DNA from 3 places in the Streptomyces sp. NPDC005438 genome. Region 2 is predicted to be linked to each of the others. Evidence: riboswitches for the same ligand, from Rfam matches in the RefSeq annotation. Region 2 holds a riboswitch; each other region holds the start of a gene.
The links. Region 2 has a riboswitch for cyclic di-AMP ahead of ABZT14_RS10395 (M23 family metallopeptidase). Riboswitches for the same ligand answer to the same signal wherever they lie in the genome.
Positions count from the first base shown of each region.

Region 1 (5,955 bases), on a different contig from region 2:
CAGCAGCGGGCCCAGCGTCCCGGTGACGACCTGCCCTCCTGGCTGCTGGCCCACCCCTCGGGCCTCAGCCCGGAGGAGGTGCTGCACCACATCATGGTGATCATCGTGGCCGGCACCGGCCCGGCGGCCAACTGGACCGCCAACGCCGCCCGGTTGCTGATGCTCGACAGCGGTTTCCGCTCCCACCTCAGCGGTGGACGCCTCACCGTGGACGCCGCGTTGGACGAGGTGCTGTGGCGGGACACCCCGGTGCAGAACTTCCCCGGCCGTTACGCGCTCCAGGACCTGTACCTGGGGGGCCGCTTCATCCAGGCCGGGGACGCGCTCATCCTGGGGCTGGCCGCCGCCAACCAGGACCCGGCGGTCCTTCCGGCCAGCGGCCGGCCGATCACCGGCAACCGTTCGCACGTGTCCTTCGGGGCCGGTCCACACACCTGCCCGGCCCGCAACCCGGCACGGGTCATCGCCCACACCGCGGTCAGCACACTCATCAACCGCCTGCCCGACATGCAGATCGCGGTCGACCCCGAGTCATTGACGTACCGCACCTCACCGTGGTCCCGTGCCCTCTACTCACTTCCCGTGAACTTCACCCCTTCGCAGCCGTCAAGCTTTGGAGCCCGCACATGACCACGGCCCCCGAGTCCCCGGAGTACCACCTCGACGTGACCGGCTCCGACCTGCATGGTGAGGTCGCGATGCTGCGGGAGAGGGGGGACGCGGTCCAGGTGATGCTGCCCGGCGGGGTCTCCACCTGGGTCGTCACCCGGCACCAGCTGCTCCAGGACCTGCTGGCCGACAACCGGGTGGGCAAGGACGCCCGCCACTGGCGCGAGTTGCACGACGGCACCGTCCCCGAGGGCTGGCCGCTGCTGGACTTCGTCACCAACGTCGGCATGACCACCGCCGACGGGCAGGACCACCGGCGTCTGCGCACCCTGGTCAGCCAGGCGTTCACCCCCCGTCGGGTGGACGCGATGCGCCCGGGCATCGAGGAGACCACCCATCGGCTGCTGGACCGGCTGGCGACCTTCCCGGCCGGCGAAGTGGTGGACGTACGCGAGCACTTCGCCTACCCGCTGCCGATGGGGGTGATCGGCCAGCTCCTGGGCATCCCCGAGGAGCGCTACGACGACTTCCACGGCCTCTCGAAGAGCCTCACCTCCTCCACCACCCCGGCCGAGGAGGGGGTGCAGACCCGCAAGCGGATGCACGCCCTGCTGACCGAGCTGATCGCGGAGAAGCGCGCCCACCCCGCCGACGACCTGACCAGCGGACTGATCGCGGCCACCGACCAGGGCGACCGGCTGAACGAGCAGGAGCTGATCGGCACCCTGATCCTGATGCTGGTGGCCGGGCACAGCACCACCCTCAACCTGATCACCAACACCATCCGCGCCCTGCTGGCCCACCCGGACCAGTTGAAGCTGCTGACCTCCGGTCAGTACCCGTGGACGGCGGCGGTGGAGGAGACCCTGCGCTGGGACGCCTCGGTGGCCCACTTCCCGATGCGGTTCGCGATCGAGGACATCCCGCTGGAGGACGTGACCATCCGCAAGGGAGACGCGCTGCTGGCCTCGTACATCGCGGCCGGACGCGACCCCCGCCAACACGGAGAGCGGGCCGACGAGTTCGACCTGACGCGCGAGCAGACCCGTCACCTCACCTTCGGGTACGGGCCGCACTTCTGCATCGGTTCCGGGCTGGCCCGACTGGAGGCGGCGGTGGCCGTGCCGGCGCTGTTCGCCCGCTTCCCGGACCTGCGACTGGCGGTGGGGGACCAGGAGTTGACCCACCTGCCCTCGGTGGTCAGCAACAGCGTGACCGCCCTCCCGGTGACCCTGTCCCGAGGCTGAGCGTCCCAGGACGCCCAGCCCGGCGGTCGGCCCCGGTGCTCCCGGTCGGAGCGTCGGGGCCGGAGGCGGTCAGACGCCCGGGGGGCGGATGGTGAGGTGGGAGAAGTCCCGCCCCTGGTACACCTGCGCTCCCGAGTGGACCACCCCGACGCTGTTGTGCACCTGGGAGTTGTCCTGGGCGGGCAGTTGGGGGCGCACCTCCTCCAGCAGGGCGCGCAGTTCGTCGGCGGCGGCCGGGTCCTCGCGCAGCACCCGACGGAGCCGACTGCGCCAGGTGGCCTGGAGGTCGTCGGCCGCCTCCTCGTCACCCTCGTCCCGGGCGTTCACCAACTCGCCCTGCGACAGGTCGAGTTCCTCCTCCGCGCTGCCCGCGTCCTCCTGCCGGCCCCGGCTCAGGAAGGCGGCGACCCGCCCCTTCACCCGCTCCCAGGAGTCGGTCACCATCAACGCGACCAGGGCGCTCGCACCCTCCGCCGCCAGCGTCGCCAGTTCCTCCACTGCCACCCCTTCCGATGTCCCGGGGACACGGTAGTCAGTCTCAGCCGGGTGGGACAGGGCGCCCGGTGGGTGACGATGAGGGTCCGTCAGCGTGCGGTCGGCACCGGGTACGTGAAGTGTGTTGGCATAGGGGTGTCCAACCGTCGCAGTGCGGCGAGCGAACCAAGTGAAGAGAGGTACCACCGTGGCCACCACACGTAGCGCCCACACCGTCTGGGAGGGCAACCTGCTGGAGGGGTCGGGGGCCGTCACCTTCGACTCCTCGGGCATCGGCGAGCAGCCGGTGACCTGGCCGTCCCGCGCGGAGGAGCCCAACGGGCGGACCAGCCCCGAGGAACTCATCGCCGCCGCGCACTCCAGCTGCTTCTCCATGGCCCTCTCCCACGGCCTGGCCGGCGCGGGCACTCCGCCCACCCGGGTGAACACCAAGGCCGACGTCACCTTCGAGCCGGGGACCGGAATCACCGGCATCCACCTGACCGTGGAGGCGGAGGTGCCCGGGCTGGACGCCGAGGCCTTCGCCAAGGCGGCTGAGGGCGCCAAGGCGAACTGCCCGGTGAGCCAGGCGCTTTCCGGCACCACGATCACCCTGACCGCCAACCTGGTCTGATCGGGGTCCGCGAGGGGTGGTGTCCTCCCGAGGGAGGGCACCACCCCTTTCGCGTCCCAGGACGCCAACCCTTTCGACCTTTTTGGTCAGTAGTGAGGCTTTTTCCGTCGCATGGCCGGCAGTTCGACACCCCCACAGGGCCCCGAAACGGGACCCCGAGCCTGTGACCCTTCTCTCCGCTTGATCCGTCTCACACCAACTGTCCGATGCGGCCACATACATGCTGGCCTGCACAAAGAGCGGTAGAGCACACCCCATGGGCCTCATCGACCACAGTGGCACCCACTGCCCGGTTTTGGCCTGCCGGCACCGCTGTGCTTACGGTCGCCACCGTCCGCGGATCGCGGGCATCGAGGGCCGCTATGCCGAATCCTGTCGACGGCCCCTCGATCACCTCAAGCAACAACCACGGCAGGAGCGGGGGACCCACGGTAGGTGCCCGACGGAGCCGTCCGTCGCAGCTCAGTGCTGCCCGGAAGGCCCCCGAGGGCTAGGGGTGAAGCCCGTACCGGTTCGCCGGACGGGCCGGGCGACTCACAGCCCGAACCCGACAGCTCACCTCGTAGGCATCGGTGAGGAGACAGCATGTTCACCAGCAAGGGACGTGACGGCAACCGCGCCCGTGTCGCCCGGATAGCCACCCTGGCCGGCGTCGCCGGCGTCGCGATCGCCGCCCCGATGCTGAGCGCCACCGGCGCGCAGGCCGCTTCCGTGGACACCTGGGACAAGGTCGCCCAGTGCGAGTCCGGCGGCAACTGGTCCATCAACACCGGCAACGGCTACTACGGCGGTCTGCAGTTCTCCCAGTCCAGCTGGGCCGCGGCCGGCGGCACCAAGTACGCCTCCCGGGCCGACCTGGCCACCAAGGAGCAGCAGATCGCCACCGCCGAGCGGCTGTTGAAGCTCCAGGGTCCGGGCGCCTGGGCCTGCGCCGGCGCGGGCGGCCTGACCGCCGGCGGCCCCTCCGCCGACGTCAGCCCCCAGGGCGGCACCAGCGACAGCAAGCCGTCGTCCGAGTCGTCCACCCGGCAGCAGTCCCAGAAGTCCCCGTCGGCCTCGTCGCAGGGCAAGGGCGCCTCCGGCAAGACCTACACCGTGCGGTCCGGCGACACCCTCAGCTCCATCGCCCAGGCCAACGACACCACCTGGAAGCAGCTCTACGCGCGCAACTCCTCGGTGCTGAGCGACGCCAACGTGATCCTGCCCGGGCAGAAGCTGACCCTGGGCTGAGGCGGGGCCTTGCCGGGTCGGGGCTGAGGTCCCGGCCCGGTTGCCCTCAGCACCCAACTCAGGAACCCGGCAACCAGGGAGCCGGCCACCCGCTCCCCCACCGCCGGGTCGGGCCACCGCCGGGGCACCGGGAACTCCCCGTACGGCGCGGACCGGTGGCGGTCTGAACGTCCTCGTACCGGGCGCCCGCGGAGGGCGGCGACCGAGGGCGGCGACAGCGGGAAGCGCCCGTCGATGTCCCCACCCCCGTGGGGGGCATCGACGGGCGCCACCTCGGTTTCCAGGGAGGACCCCGGACCGTGGACGCTCACGGCGGGCCGGCGCGGGCACCTCACCCCCTGGTGGGCGCACAGCGGTCGCTCGACCGCCGGCGCCTCTCACAGGGGAGGAGCCCCGTCCCCGTCGCCTGTGGGCCCCGCCGTGGCGTGACCACAGGATGACAGTGGATGACCGTCGAGCACATTGCCGGAACCCGGAAGTCTCGACCCCCGCCCCGTGTCCGGTTCGGTCGGGAACCGGTGGCGACCCGCCACGGGACAGGGGCCGGTGGGGAGTTCGGTACGGAAGGAGGGCCGGACCGTCGAGGCGGCCGGCCGTCGCTCACAGCTCCCGCGCGGGCCACCCCAGCAGCCGGGCGCCCATGGTGGCGGTCTCCAGGGTGTAGCGGTGCAGGGAGTCGCTGGGGCTGTAGCCGGTGAGCGTACGGATGCGCTCCAACCGGTAGGACAGGGTCCGTACGCTGATGCCGAGCCGTCGGGCGGCCTCGGCGTTGACGTAGCCGGACTCGGAGTAGACCGCCAGCGTCTCCAACAGCGGGTCGGCGCCGCCCCGGGCCTGGGTCAGCGGCCCCAGCACGGTGGTGACCAGGTCGGCGATCGCTCCCCGGTCCCGGAGCAGCACCGGGAACACCATCAGTTTCTCGGCGCTGAAGTGGGTGCCCTCCAGGCCCAGGCCCTCCGCCAACTCCAGCGCGCCCCGGGCCTCCTCGTAGCTGCGCACCACTCCGCCCGGCCCCGAGTGGTCCCGGCCGACGGCCACCCTGCGGGCGCCCTGGTAGTCGGGCCCGGAGCGTTCGGCGAGTTTGCCGAACGCCTCCAGCAGTGGCGCGTCCCCGGTGGCGGCGATGCAGACCAGCCGGCCGTCCTTGGTGGCGACCATGGCGTGGTGGGCCTCGCCGAACCGGCCGGCCAGGTCCCGTTCCACCCGGCGCACCAGCGGGTGGGTGTCGACGTAGTCCTCGTCCCCCACGGCCACGGCCACCTGGTGGGACTGGGCGAGCCGCAGCCCGAACTGCTGGGCGCGCTCGCTGAGTCGGCCCAGGTCACTGCGGCCGTGCAGCAGGTCGTCGACGAACTCCCGACGTTCGGCCTCCTCCTGGCGCAGGGCCATTCGCTGGGCCCGTTCGTGCCCCTCCCCCAGGGCGTTCACCGCCGCGTCCAGTACGGCCAGTACCGCGTCCCCGGTCCGTCCGCGCTCGGCCGCTCCGGCGGAGCGGGCGACCCCGGGCAGCGAACTCCACAGTCCCCGGGTGGCGCTGACGTAGAGGCTGATCAGTTCCCGTAGGCCGTGTCCCTCCTCGGCGGCGCGCTCGCCCAACATGCGCAGCGACTCCAACTCGTCGCGGCGGGGCAGCCGTCCGGTGTGGGAGACCTCGGCGAGCAGCTCCGGGTAGCCGTCGAGGTAGCTGTTCGGTACGGGCTGATGCCTCACGCCCCCGCCTCTCGCTTCGTCGGTCGGCACAGCGTAAGGGAGTGCCCAGAG
Region 1 is NZ_JBEXEP010000001.1:908,653-914,607, reverse strand. It holds gene ABZT14_RS03800 (cytochrome P450) at 1-630, shown strand, start outside; gene ABZT14_RS03795 (cytochrome P450) at 627-1,856, shown strand; gene ABZT14_RS03790 (hypothetical protein) at 1,926-2,354, opposite strand; gene ABZT14_RS03785 (OsmC family protein) at 2,539-2,964, shown strand; cyclic di-AMP (ydaO/yuaA leader) riboswitch at 3,353-3,548, shown strand; gene ABZT14_RS03780 (transglycosylase family protein) at 3,550-4,194, shown strand; gene ABZT14_RS03775 (helix-turn-helix domain-containing protein) at 4,795-5,904, opposite strand.
Region 1: it holds a riboswitch for cyclic di-AMP, as region 2 does, so the genes downstream of both, ABZT14_RS03780 (transglycosylase family protein) here and ABZT14_RS10395 (M23 family metallopeptidase) in region 2, are expected to answer to the same signal.

Region 2 (5,955 bases):
CGAGACGGCGTCGGCCTTCGCGGCGCTCCACCGGCCCGGGCGGCCCCTGGTGCTGCCCAACGCCTGGGACCACGCCTCCGCCGCCGCCCTGGTCGAGGCCGGGTTCCCGGCGGTGGGCACCACCAGCCTGGGCGTGGCCTCGGCCGCCGGGAAGCCGGACGGGCAGGCCGACACCCGTACCGAGACGCTGCGGCTGGCCCGGAGACTGGCCGCCCTGCCGGTGCCGGTGACGGTGGACGTCGAGGGAGGGTTCGGAACCGACCCCAGCGACCCCGGCGACGCCAGCGACCCCGCCGAGGTCGCCGACCTGGTACGGGAACTGGCCGGCTACGGGGTGGCCGGCGTCAACCTGGAGGACGGCCGCCCCGACGGTTCGCTGCGCCCGGTCGACCAGCAGTGCCGGCTGATCGTGGCCTGTAGGGAGGCGGCCCCGGGCCTGTTCCTCAACGCCCGTACCGACACCCACTGGCTGCCCGGCCATCGCGCCGGGACGGACCGGCGGCTGGCCGCCTACCAACAGGCGGGCGCCGACGGGCTGTTCGTCCCGGGACTGCGGGACCCGCACACCATCGAGCGGCTGGCCGCCCGCCACCCGCTGCCGCTCAACATCCTGTACGCCCCCGGTGGCCCCGAGCTGCCGCTGCTGGCCGCACTGGGGGTGGCCCGGGTGAGTACCGGTTCCCGGCTGTTCCGGTTGGCCGTGCACGAGGCGGTCCGTACCGCGCGGACCGTGGCCGGACGGCCCGCCCCCGTCGCCCCGCCCACCTACCTCCAGGCCCAGGGCTGGGCGCTCGCCTACCGCTGAGCCTTCGCCTCACGCTCGGGGAATTCGCCCCGGTGGCCCCGGACAACTAGCCGCACGGCGCCAACCGGGTCAAGGTGGGACCGTGGCGGATGGGACACCGAGACGTTCGGACGGCGGTGAGGGCCGGGAGCGGTCCTGGCTGCGTGCCTGCCCGGCGATCTTCCTGGTGTTCGGGGTGCTGATCGGACTGGCCACCCCGGCCGGGCTCACCATCTCCCCCCTGTTCGCGGCGGCCTCCATGGTCGCCGCCTCCGTACTGTCGGTACGGGCCACCGCCCTGACCGGACTGGCGGCGGTGATCGCCGAGGGCGCCCTGGTGCTGGGCCTGGACGAGAACAACGCCCCCGCCCAGGGACCGATGCAGACCGCCACCGTGGCCACCGTCGCCGGACTCGCGGTGGTGTTCAACGTGCTGCTGAGGCGCAGCGGCGAGGAGCTGGCCTCGGCCCGGGACATCGCGGAGGCCGCCCAGCTGGCCGTACTGCCGGTGCCCGCCGACCGGGTCGCGGGGCTGCGGGTGGCCGCCCGCTACCAGGGGGCCCAGTCCGGGGCGTCCATCGGCGGTGACCTGTACGCGGTGCAGGACACCCCGCACGGGGTGCGGATGATCGTGGGGGACGTACGGGGCAAGGGGCTGGACGCGGTCGAGTCGGTGACCATCGTGCTGGGCGCCTTCCGGGAGGCGGCCGAGCAGGAGGACAGCCTGGAGGAGGTGGCCTCCCGGCTGGAGCGGGCCATGCGGAGGGAGGCCGCGCGACGTGGGCCGGGGGACGACGGGGAGACGTTCACCACCGCCGTACTCGCCGAGGTGCGCCCCTCCCAGCCGTTCACGCTGCGGCTGCTGAACCGGGGTCACCCGCCTCCGCTGATGCTGTACCAGGGCGAGACCCGGTTCCTCCGTCCCTCCCAGGCCGCGCTGCCGCTGGGCATGGACGAGTTGGGGCAGTGGCCCGACCAGTGCGACACCTTCGACTTCCCCGAGGGCGCGACCCTGCTGCTGTACACCGACGGCATCTCCGAGGCGCGGGACGCCAACGGGGTCTTCTTCGAGCCCGCGGTACGGCTGCGGGGCCACCACTACCGGTACCCGGACGAGCTGCTGGACGAGGTGGTCCGCGCGGTGGCCGAGCACACCGGGGGCAAGGCGGCGGACGACGCCGCGCTGCTGGCGGTCGCCCGGGAGGACTCCACGGTTCCCGAGGAGGTCACCGCGCGGGAGAGCCCCGCGATCGCGGAGGACTCCGCGCGGGTGGACGGGGCCGAGCCGTGACCGGTGTGACGGTCGGGGCGGCCGTGAGGGTTGTGGTAGTGGGAGCTGCCGGGGTGGTCGGGGTGGGAGTCACTCTCGGTGCCACGGGGTTCTGAGAACACCGAAACCTGCCCGGCTTTGCCCTCGGCTGACCGATAAGCGTCCGGGGCCCGGGGCCCAATTCCCCTACCCCGCTTGGAATCTGAGCCGCGGGTCTATTAACGTTCGATAACGCAGTGCGGTCGTCACCGCCGTCACCAGACGGCGCCGCGCGCCAACGCCGAATCCCCTCGGGGCGTCGCCACCAGCGTCACCTCACCATGGGGGAACCGGGGAACCACATCACCTTGGGGTGAATCGGGCAACTCCCGCCCAGGAGAGGCCCGTAGGAGACCTTCCTGCTCCGAACCCGTCAGCTAACCCGGTAGGCGTGAGGGAAGGAAAGGAGAACGCCACTCGTGGCGTCCAACAGGTATGCCCCCGAGGCCGGTTACGGCCCCGCTGGCCCCTCCGCCCACCTCCCGTACGACCCGTACGGCATGGAGGAGAGCGACCCCCACGGTTCCCCGGACCCCGCGCCCTACCAGGCGTACGGCCCCCGCATCGAGACCGACGAACCCGAGTGGAACCCCACCGCCGAGTCGGTGCGGCCGGTACGCGGCCGGCACCGGGTGGTGCGGCAGCGCGGCGGCATGGCCCGCAGCGGCGCGGTGCTCGGCGTCGGCATGATCGCGGCCGTGGGCGCCGGAGGCATGGCGACCGCCCAGGACAAGTCACCCACCGCCGTCACCATGCCCGACCTGGGCTCCACGGTCGACAAGGTGTCCGCCGAACTGCCGGCGGCCAAGGAACTCCCCGGTGTGGGCGAGCTGTTGGCCGACGACGGGGCCGACCGTACGGTCAACGCCGCCCCGCTGACCCAGGCCGGGCTCACCCAGGACGACTCCCGCAACGGACAGACCAACGCGGGTGAGGCGCTGCGGCACCGCATCCTCGCCCAGGCCGAGCAGCAGCGCGGCCAGGCCGAACAGGCCGCCGCCGACGAGGCGGCCAGCGAGGCCGCCCGCCAGGCCGCCGCCAAGGCCGCCGAGGACGCGGAGAAGGAGCGGAAGGCCGAGGCCGAGAAGAAGCGCAAGGCGGCCGAGGAGAAGAAGCGGAAGGCGGAGGAGAAGCGTCGGGCCGAGCTGGCCAAGCAGTACACCGTGCCGCTCTCCTCGTACCAGCTCACCTCCGGTTTCGGCGACTCCGGCGGCATGTGGCAGAGCAACCACACCGGCCAGGACTTCGCCGCCCCCACCGGCACCCCGGTGAAGGCGGTGCACAGCGGCACCATCAAGGAGGCCGGCTGGGCCGGGAGTTACGGCTACCGCATCGTGCTGGAGCTGGACGACGGCACCGAGATCTGGTTCTGCCACCTGTCCTCGATGAGCCGCACCAGCGGCAAGGTCACCACCGGCGACGTGATCGGCCGGGTGGGCTCCACCGGGAACTCCTCCGGCCCGCACCTGCACGTCGAGGTCCGGCCCGGCGGGGGCGACGCCATCGACCCGCTGGCCTGGCTGCGCGGCAAGGGCCAGCAGGTCTGACCCCGCACCACCACCCCGCTCGGCCCTGACCGGCCCCACCTCGGGTCGGTCGACCGTACCGGCACCCGGTGTGCCGGTACGCCGAGGAGGGTACGAGGTGCGACGGCGCCCCCTGGCCGGGCGCCCACCCGGGCCCGCTTCCGCGCGGCCCCGCGAAACCCGGTGGCCCAGACGTACCCCCCGACGTCTGGGCCACCGTCCTTTTCCCGGACGGCCCCCGGGGTGTGCGGGTCGGATGCCGGACGGGTGCCCACCGAGCCGGGCCTTCCCCGGGGACGGCGCCGTAGACCTGGGGCACGCCGGGTGGGAGCTGGGGGTGCCCCCATGCGTGTGGTCAAGGTGGTGGGTCAGGACGGCGGCATGAGGACCTGGTTCCGCGCCTACTACCAGGACGAGGGTCTGTGGCTGTACTTCGAGACCGATGACGAGGGCTGGGCGGCGCGTCAGGTCGAGGTCAGGGAGCGGGACTCACGGCCGGTGACAGCGGCTTCCCTGGCGGAGGTCGTGGACCTGCGTGACCATGCCGATCTCGCGGCGATGGGGCGCTATGAACGGCGGTACGGCGTTCTCGCCGAAGGCCCCACGGACGGCTGGTGGGACCTGCCCCGTACATCGGAGATCTCCGAGGAGGAGTTCGAGCGGTGGTGGACCAGAGCACGGCAGGCTCTCGGCGACTCATCCTGACCTGACCGGCCGCGGATCGGAGAAGGTGCCGTGGGGAGCACGGCCGAAGAGGCCGTCGGCCCCTCGTCGTGCGAGGCGGAGCGGGGCCTGGGCAAGGCCTGGGCGGGGTGCCTGCCCCGTCCACCTGGTCGGGGGCCGGGTGTGGAGGCGGTACCGCACCTACGGGGTACCGGCGGGGGTGGCCGGCCGTGAGGGACGGCAGGGCGGGGCGAGCGGCGGGTGGCCGACGCCACGGGTGGGCCGACGAGCCCGGGGAGCGGTCGGGGCGCCGTCCGGGGTCAGTGGCTGGGCGGCCACACCGCCCACAGGTCGCCCTCGTCGGTGACCCGTTGGCCGGGGTAGGCCGCGCGCAGCCGTTGGCGTACCGCGTCCGCCTCCTGGGGCGGCAGGCCCTCCACCTCGCCGTGGACCAGCACCGCGCCGCCGAGCCGGGAGGCCCACACGTTCCGTCCGTGGAAGGCGTCCTCGACGAGCAGCTGGTCGGGGACGAGCCAGCTGTCGTTTGTTTCCATGACACGTTGCACAAGCGGCATTCCGTCAGCACCCCCGGGGTCGGTGAATTGTCTGAGCAAACCTCAACCAGCCGCAGAATCAAGGGAATTGGCGTACTGGTTCGCATTCGATGAACGCTTTGCTTCCGAATGCGCGAGCCACTGTATGCGTTTGCTCTAGGGAATGCAACGGGGGTTCGAGGGAACGGTCAGACCTCCCGCTCCGGGCGGTCGGCGCCCGGGGCGGAGCCGTTCGGACCGGCGGGGGACCCCGGTGGCGGACGGTCGGGCATCGGTGGCCACCCTGGTCGCCGGCCGTGGGGGCCTGGCCGGTGACCGGGCCCCGACGGCCATACCCACCCGGAGGTCGGGCGCCATCCACCGGGCGCCGGACCCGTGGGCGCCCCCACTCCGGGGAGCGCCCCCGGAAGCGCCCAGGTGCCCGAGGGGGGCCACGGGGGTGCCGCGTACGGGGTGGCCGGAGGACCGGGGGCGGCCCAGCCGCCCCCGTACGGCGGGGGATGGGTGGCGGGGGAGAGGGCGTAGGGGGTGGCCTGGCCCCAGGGAGCCAGGGCGATCCCCGGCGGGGGGAACAGGCGGGCCGCGTGAGCGGTGGCCGGACCGCCCACCCCGTGCCGGCGCCACATGTCGTGGAGCAACTCCCCCTCCCGCGCGGGGAAGTCCGGTTCCGGCACCCCTCGGGCCATCCGGTCCCGTAGCAGGGCGAGCGCGGTGGCGTACCGCTGGTACGCGGCGACCTCCCGCGCCCCCGCCGGGCCCAGCGTCTGTCGGGCGTGACTCCGGGCCAGCGAGCGGGCGCCCGCCACGGACAGGCCCCAGGGCTCCAGCGGCCCCAGCCAGCCGGCCGCCGCGTAGAGCGGCAACACCGCCCGTACGGTGCGCAGTTGCCGGCGCCGGGTCCACAGCGCCCACCAGACCAGCAGGGCCAGCAGGGGCGTCATCACGGTCCCGTACACCGCGAGGAACCCCAGCCCGCTGGCGGTGCCGTTCCACAGCGAGTGCAGCGCCATGGCGACGAGCAGCCCCAGTACGGGCGCGGCCGTACGGGCCTGCCGGCGGTCGGCGGGGGCGGCGGCCAGCAGCCCGAGGCCGATGCCGGTGGCCGCCGCGAACAGCGGG
Region 2 is NZ_JBEXEP010000004.1:18,321-24,275, reverse strand. It holds gene ABZT14_RS10405 (isocitrate lyase/phosphoenolpyruvate mutase family protein) at 1-805, shown strand, start outside; gene ABZT14_RS10400 (PP2C family protein-serine/threonine phosphatase) at 888-2,075, shown strand; cyclic di-AMP (ydaO/yuaA leader) riboswitch at 2,323-2,500, shown strand; gene ABZT14_RS10395 (M23 family metallopeptidase) at 2,513-3,640, shown strand; gene ABZT14_RS10390 (hypothetical protein) at 3,965-4,324, shown strand; gene ABZT14_RS10385 (hypothetical protein) at 4,603-4,836, opposite strand; gene ABZT14_RS10380 (PrsW family intramembrane metalloprotease) at 5,025-5,955, opposite strand, start outside.

Region 3 (5,955 bases), on a different contig from region 2:
GCCAGTCCAGTACCCGGGCGACCGGTTCGGGGCCGGCCGTCAGGCGCGCGAGGGTCGCGGCGGCCGAGGCGGCTCCGGCATCGCCCGACGCGTCGCTGTGGTCCGGGGAGCCGGCACCGGTACCGGCCGCTCCCCGCTGTCCGCCGATCCGGCCCTCCCCGGGTCCGGCCGTGTCCGTCGTTCCCGCCCCGCCCCTGCCTCCCATGCGGTCACGGTAACCGGAGGCGGTCCACCCCGTACGCCCTACCCGAAGATGACCCTCCCCTTCCGCCTCCGGCGCGCGGCCAGTACCGCGTCCACGGAGTGGCGGGGGATTCCGGCGAGCAGCAGGGGCAGCCAGGCGATCAGGTAGGCCAGGTCGTTGCCCAGGTAGTACGGCTCGGTGGACCAGCTCACCGTCAGCCAGAAGGTGAGCGAGATCAGGGCTCCCCCGAGGGCGGCCACCCGGGACCACAGGCCCAGCAGGGTGCCCAGTCCGACGGCCAGTTCTCCCAGGGCGATGGCGTACCCGAAACCCTCGGGGTTCCGCTGGGCCAGCTCCACCAGGAAGGGGAGGGCGGCGGTGTCGCGGACCCCGTCCAGGGTGGCGGCCAGGGAGCCGGTGCCGGAGGAGGCGAAGAAGGCGCGGTCGGTGAGCTTGTCCAGGCCGGCGTAGACGAAGGTGACTCCGAGGAAGAGGCGCAGGGGGAGCAGGGCGTACCGGGCCGCGGTGTCCCGGAGGCCGCCGCCCCCGAGGCCGCCGGGGCCGTTCACCCCCTTGATGGGTTTCGGCCCACCGCCCTCGCCGCCCATGCGGTCCGCCAGAGACATGGCCCCACTCCCGTCTCCCGGTCGCTCACGTGTACGTGTCCGGCTGTGCCGGCATTCTGCCCGGGGCGTCCACGTCTCAAGGTTGCGACTATCCGTGCCAAGCACGTGGATGTCCGGGCCAAGCCCCCGAATCCGCCCCGCGGTACGGGGGACGCCACACGGGAGCCTCGGACCGGGTCGGCCGGTCGCCCACCGGGGCGGGTACCAGGCGGGGGCCCTCGTACACCTGCTCCCTCACCGGACCCGTACCGGATCGGGCGGGCCACCGGCGCACGCGAAGGCCCTCCCCGCCCTGGGAAGGGCGGGGAGGGCCTCGACGCACCGGAGAGGAGCGGTCGACCTCCCGGCGTGGGTCAGAGCGAGACGCCCTTACCGCGCAGGTAGGCCAGCGGGTCTATGTCCGAGCCGTAGTCGGGACCGGTACGGATCTCGAAGTGCAGGTGCGGACCGGTGCTGTTGCCGGTGGAACCGGACAGCCCCAACTGCTGGCCACCGCTGACCGTCTGCCCGGCGCTGACGGACAGCGAGGACAGGTGGGCGTACTGGCTGTAGCGCCCGTCGGAGTGCTTGATGACGACCTGGTTGCCGTAGGAGCCGCCCCAGCCGGCGGACACCACGGTGCCCTGGCCGACGGCCTTGACACTGGTGCCGCTGGAGACCGAGAAGTCCACCCCGGTGTGGTAACCGCTGGACCAGGAGCCGCCGGACGCGCGGTAGGCGGTGCTGGTCGGGGCGTTCACCGGAGCCTGGAAGCCGGAGGAGTTGCCGCTGGGGGCGGACGCCTGGTCGCTGGACTGCTTCGGCTTGGCGTGCTTGGGACCGGACTTCTTCGGGGTCGCCTTGGACTCCGACTTGGCCGGGCCACCGTCGACGCTCAGCTTCTGGCCGGGGATGATCACGTCGGGGTCGCCGCCGATGACCTGGCGGTTGTCCTCGTACAGCGCTTCCCAACCGCCCTGTACGTCCTGGGCCTTGGCGATCTTGAACAGGGTGTCGCCGCTGGCCACGGTGTAGGACTCACCGTTGCGGCCGTGGCTGCTGGCCTGGTCGCCCTTGGGCCGCTCGGGCTTGGACGGGGCCTTGGGCTTGGCCGGCGTGGTGGGCTTGGACTCGCCACCCGGGTCGACACCCGGGGCGGGACCGCCCTTGGCGAGCCCCGCCTTGGGACCGCACAGCGGCCAGGCGCCCGGCCCCTGTTCGGCCAGCACCTTCTCCGCGATGTCGATCTGCTGGGACTTGCTGGCCTGGTCGGCCCGCGAGGCGTACTTGCTGCCGCCGAAGCCCTCCCAGGTGCTCTGGGCGAACTGGAGCCCGCCGTAGTAGCCGTTGCCGGTGTTGATGCTCCAGTCGCCGCTGGACTCGCACTCGGCGACCTTGTCCCAGGTGCTGACGGAAGCGGCCTGGGCGTTGGCGCCGGCGACCATGGTCGTGACCCCGCCGGCGGCGGCGACCACGGAGATGCGGGTGACGTTCTTGTTGAGGCGGCTGTCGCGTGGCCGCCGGTGGCGTCCGCGTCCGGACATAGTGGTGCTCCTCTCCGACGCCTGCGAGGTGAGCTGTCGGGTTCGGGCTGGAGTTGCCCGGCCACCTCTCGGTGGCTTCACCCCAAGCCGGCCCGTGGGTCCGGCACTTACCTTGGGTCCCCCGCTCCTGCCGTTAGACGTGACGTCTGGGATCCGCTGCCGCCGGCAGGATTCGGCGTCCGGCAGCGGACCGCCACTTTGGGGTAGCGGCGGAGCTGAACGTTAAACGCAGAAAATGCGACGAAACAAGCGGCTCGGGGAAGTTGAACGTGAGAGCGAAATAGACATTTAACCCAGGACGACCCGATGGAGTGACCGAACGGCGGACGACGCCGACGCGCGGCCACCGGCACGAACGGAAGCCGTTCCTCAACTACCGCCCCCAGCAAGGGGAATGGCGCGGGAGGAAAACAAACGGCGCGCAACGGACATCACCCCGCCCGAAGGCGGGGTGAATTGCGTCACGGGAGTCCGAATTACCCGTTCTGGGCGCTCGGAGCGTCGAGTTGGGAGAGGGTGGCGATCGACGGTCCGCGCCGCGCGGACAGTTCACGCGCGACCCCCTCCGCCTCGCCCAGGACACGGACCGCGTTCCCCCAGGTGACCTTGCCGATGTCCGTCTCGGACCAGCCACGCGCCAACAACTCGCCCACAAGCCGTGGATAGCAGGACACATCGCCCAGGTCGGCCGGGGTGAAGGGCACCCCGTCGTAGTCCCCGCCGATACCCAGGTGATCGATCCCGGCGACCTGGCGCATGTGGTCCAGGTGGTCGGCCACCGTGGAAGCGGTCGCCTCCGGCCGGGGGTTCGCCTCCTCGAACTCCCGCCGCGCCCGCACCCCGCGCTCCGTACCGTCCAGCGGGTGCAGACCCAGCGACCGCAGGTGGGCGTCCGCCCGGTCGCTCCACTCCACCGCCTCCGGCAGCACGAACTTGGGCACGAAGGTCACCATCGCCACGCCCCCGTTGTCCGCCAGCAGTTGGAGCACGTCGTCCGGGATGTTCCTCGGGTGGTCGCACACCGCCCGGGACGAGGAGTGCGAGAAGATCACCGGCGCCTCGCTCACCCGCAGCGCGTCCCGCATGGTGGAGGCCGCCACGTGCGAGAGGTCCACCAGCATCCCCAGCCGGTTCATCTCCCGCACCACCTCCTCACCGAAGCGGGTCAGCCCACCGGCCGCCGGCTCGTCGGTGGCCGAGTCGGCCCAGGGCACGTTGTCGTTGTGGGTGAGGGTCATGTACCGCACCCCCAGCTGGTACAACGCCCGCAGGGTGGCCAGCGAGTTGTTGATCGAGTGCCCGCCCTCGGCACCCATCAGGGAGGCGATCCGCCCGGCGGCCCGGGCCTCCTCCACCTCCCGCGCGGTCAACGCCAGCGCCAGGTCGTCCGGGTAGCGCTCCACCAGCCGCCGCACCACGTCCACCTGCTCCAGTACGGCGCTCACCGCGTCGTCCCCCGCCAGGTCGGTACGCACGTACACCGACCAGAACTGGGCGCCCACCCCGCCCGCCCGCAACCGGGGCAGGTCGGTGTGCAGATGGGCGCTGAGGTCCTGGGAGACGTCCCGCCGGTCCAGGTCGTAGCCGACCTGCTCACGCAGCGCCCACGGCAGGTCGTTGTGCCCGTCCACCACCGGGTGTTCGGCCAACAGCTCACGCGCCCGCCGCAGGGTGTCCTCGCCCAGGGTCATACCGGTCTCCCGTCTCCACTCGCCCGTCAACGCCACCGGCCGGCCCCCACCAGGAGGACGCCGGCCGGTGATCCGTACCCGTGTGCTCAGCCGCCGAAGCCGAAGCCGCCGCTACCGGCCACCCGGCTCCGCAGCCTGCGCCCCTTCTCCGCGGCCCGCTCCCCCAGCTCCTGCTGGAACCGCTCCAACCGCTCGCGCAGATCGGCGTCATGGGCGCCCAGGACCCGCGCCGCCAGCAGCCCGGCGTTCCGCGCCCCGGCCACGGACACCGCCGCCACCGGCACCCCGGCCGGCATCTGGACGATGGACAGCAACGAGTCCATGCCGTCCAGGTACTTCAACGGCACTGGCACCCCGATCACCGGCAACGGGGTCACCGAGGCCAGCATCCCCGGCAGGTGCGCCGCGCCCCCGGCGCCCGCCACGATCACCCGCAGCCCCCGGGAGGCCGCCTCCTCCCCGTACCGCAGCATCTCCCGGGGCATCCGGTGGGCGGAGGTGACGTCCACCTCGTAGGGGATCTCGAACTCGTCCAGGGCCTGGGCCGCGGCCTCCATGACCGTCCAGTCCGAGTCCGAACCCATCACGATCCCGACCAGGGGACCGGGTCGTTCGGACGGTTCGGACCGCTCGCGCTGTGGGTGGCTCACTCGGTGATCGTCCCTCGTAGATAGCCGGCCGCATGGGCGGCGCGTTCCCGCACCTGGTCCAAGTCGTCGCCGTAGGTGGTGACGTGGCCGACCTTGCGCCCGGGCTTCACGTCCTTGCCGTACATGTGGATCTTCAACCCCGGGTCCCGCGCCATGCAGTGCAGATAGGCCCCGTACATGTCCGGGTAGTCCCCGCCCAGCACGTTCGCCATCACCGTCCACCGGGCCCGGGGCCTGGGGTCCCCCAGCGGCAGGTCCAGCACCGCCCGCAGGTGGTTGGCGAACTGCGAGGTGGCCGCCCCGTCCTGGGTCCAGTGGCCCGAGTTGTGCGGGCGCATGGCCAACTCGTTCACCAGCACCCGCCCGTCCGGCGTCTCGAACAGCTCCACCGCCAGATGACCCACCACCCCCAGCTCCCGGGCGATCCCCAGGGCCAACGCCTGAGCCCGCGCCGACAGTTCCTCCGACAGCCCCGGAGCCGGCGCGATCACCGTGTCGCACACCCCGTTCACCTGGACCGACTCCACCACCGGATACGCCACCGCCTGCCCGTGCGGCGACCGCACCACGTTGGCCGCCAGCTCCCGGACGAAGTCCACCCGCTCCTCGGCCAGCACCGGCACCCCGGCACGGAACGGCTCGGCCGCCTCCGCCTCGTCGCGCACCAGCCACACGCCCTTGCCGTCGTAGCCGCCACGCACCGTCTTCAGGACGACCGGGAACCCCGACGCCCCCTCCTCGACGGTGGCGAAGGCCGTCACCTCGGCCGGGTCCGCCACGATCCGGTGCCGGGGACAGGGCACCCCCAGCTCGGTCAGCCGGGCCCGCATCGCCCCCTTGTCCTGCGCGTACCGCAGCGCGTCCGGGCCGGGCCGCACCGCCACCCCCTCCGCCTCCAGGGCGCGCAGGTGTTCGGTGGGTACGTGCTCGTGGTCGAAGGTCACCACGTCGCAGCCCCGGGCGAAGGACCGCAGGGTGTCCAGGTCGCGGTAGTCACCGACCACCACGTCCCGCACCACCTGGGCCGCCGAGTCCCTGGGACCGTCCGAGAGAAGCCTGAACCGCACACCGAGGGGGATGCCCGCCTCGTGGGTCATCCGGGCGAGCTGGCCGCCGCCCACCATGCCGACTACCGGGAATGTCACGCGCCACAGCGTATCCGCCGGCCACGGCGCCCGACGCCGGGGCGGCACCCCACCGGCGCGCCCGCCCACCCGGCGACCGGCCCGCGCCCCAACCTCCGCCCCGCACCGGCACGTTGACGCCCCGGGGCCCCCGCCA
Region 3 is NZ_JBEXEP010000007.1:305,507-311,461, reverse strand. It holds gene ABZT14_RS17240 (helix-turn-helix domain-containing protein) at 1-205, opposite strand, end outside; gene ABZT14_RS17235 (DoxX family protein) at 244-810, opposite strand; gene ABZT14_RS17230 (transglycosylase family protein) at 1,164-2,333, opposite strand; cyclic di-AMP (ydaO/yuaA leader) riboswitch at 2,339-2,488, opposite strand; gene ABZT14_RS17225 (dipeptidase) at 2,810-4,024, opposite strand; gene purE (5-(carboxyamino)imidazole ribonucleotide mutase) at 4,111-4,608, opposite strand; gene ABZT14_RS17215 (5-(carboxyamino)imidazole ribonucleotide synthase) at 4,671-5,798, opposite strand.
Region 3: it holds a riboswitch for cyclic di-AMP, as region 2 does, so the genes downstream of both, ABZT14_RS17230 (transglycosylase family protein) here and ABZT14_RS10395 (M23 family metallopeptidase) in region 2, are expected to answer to the same signal.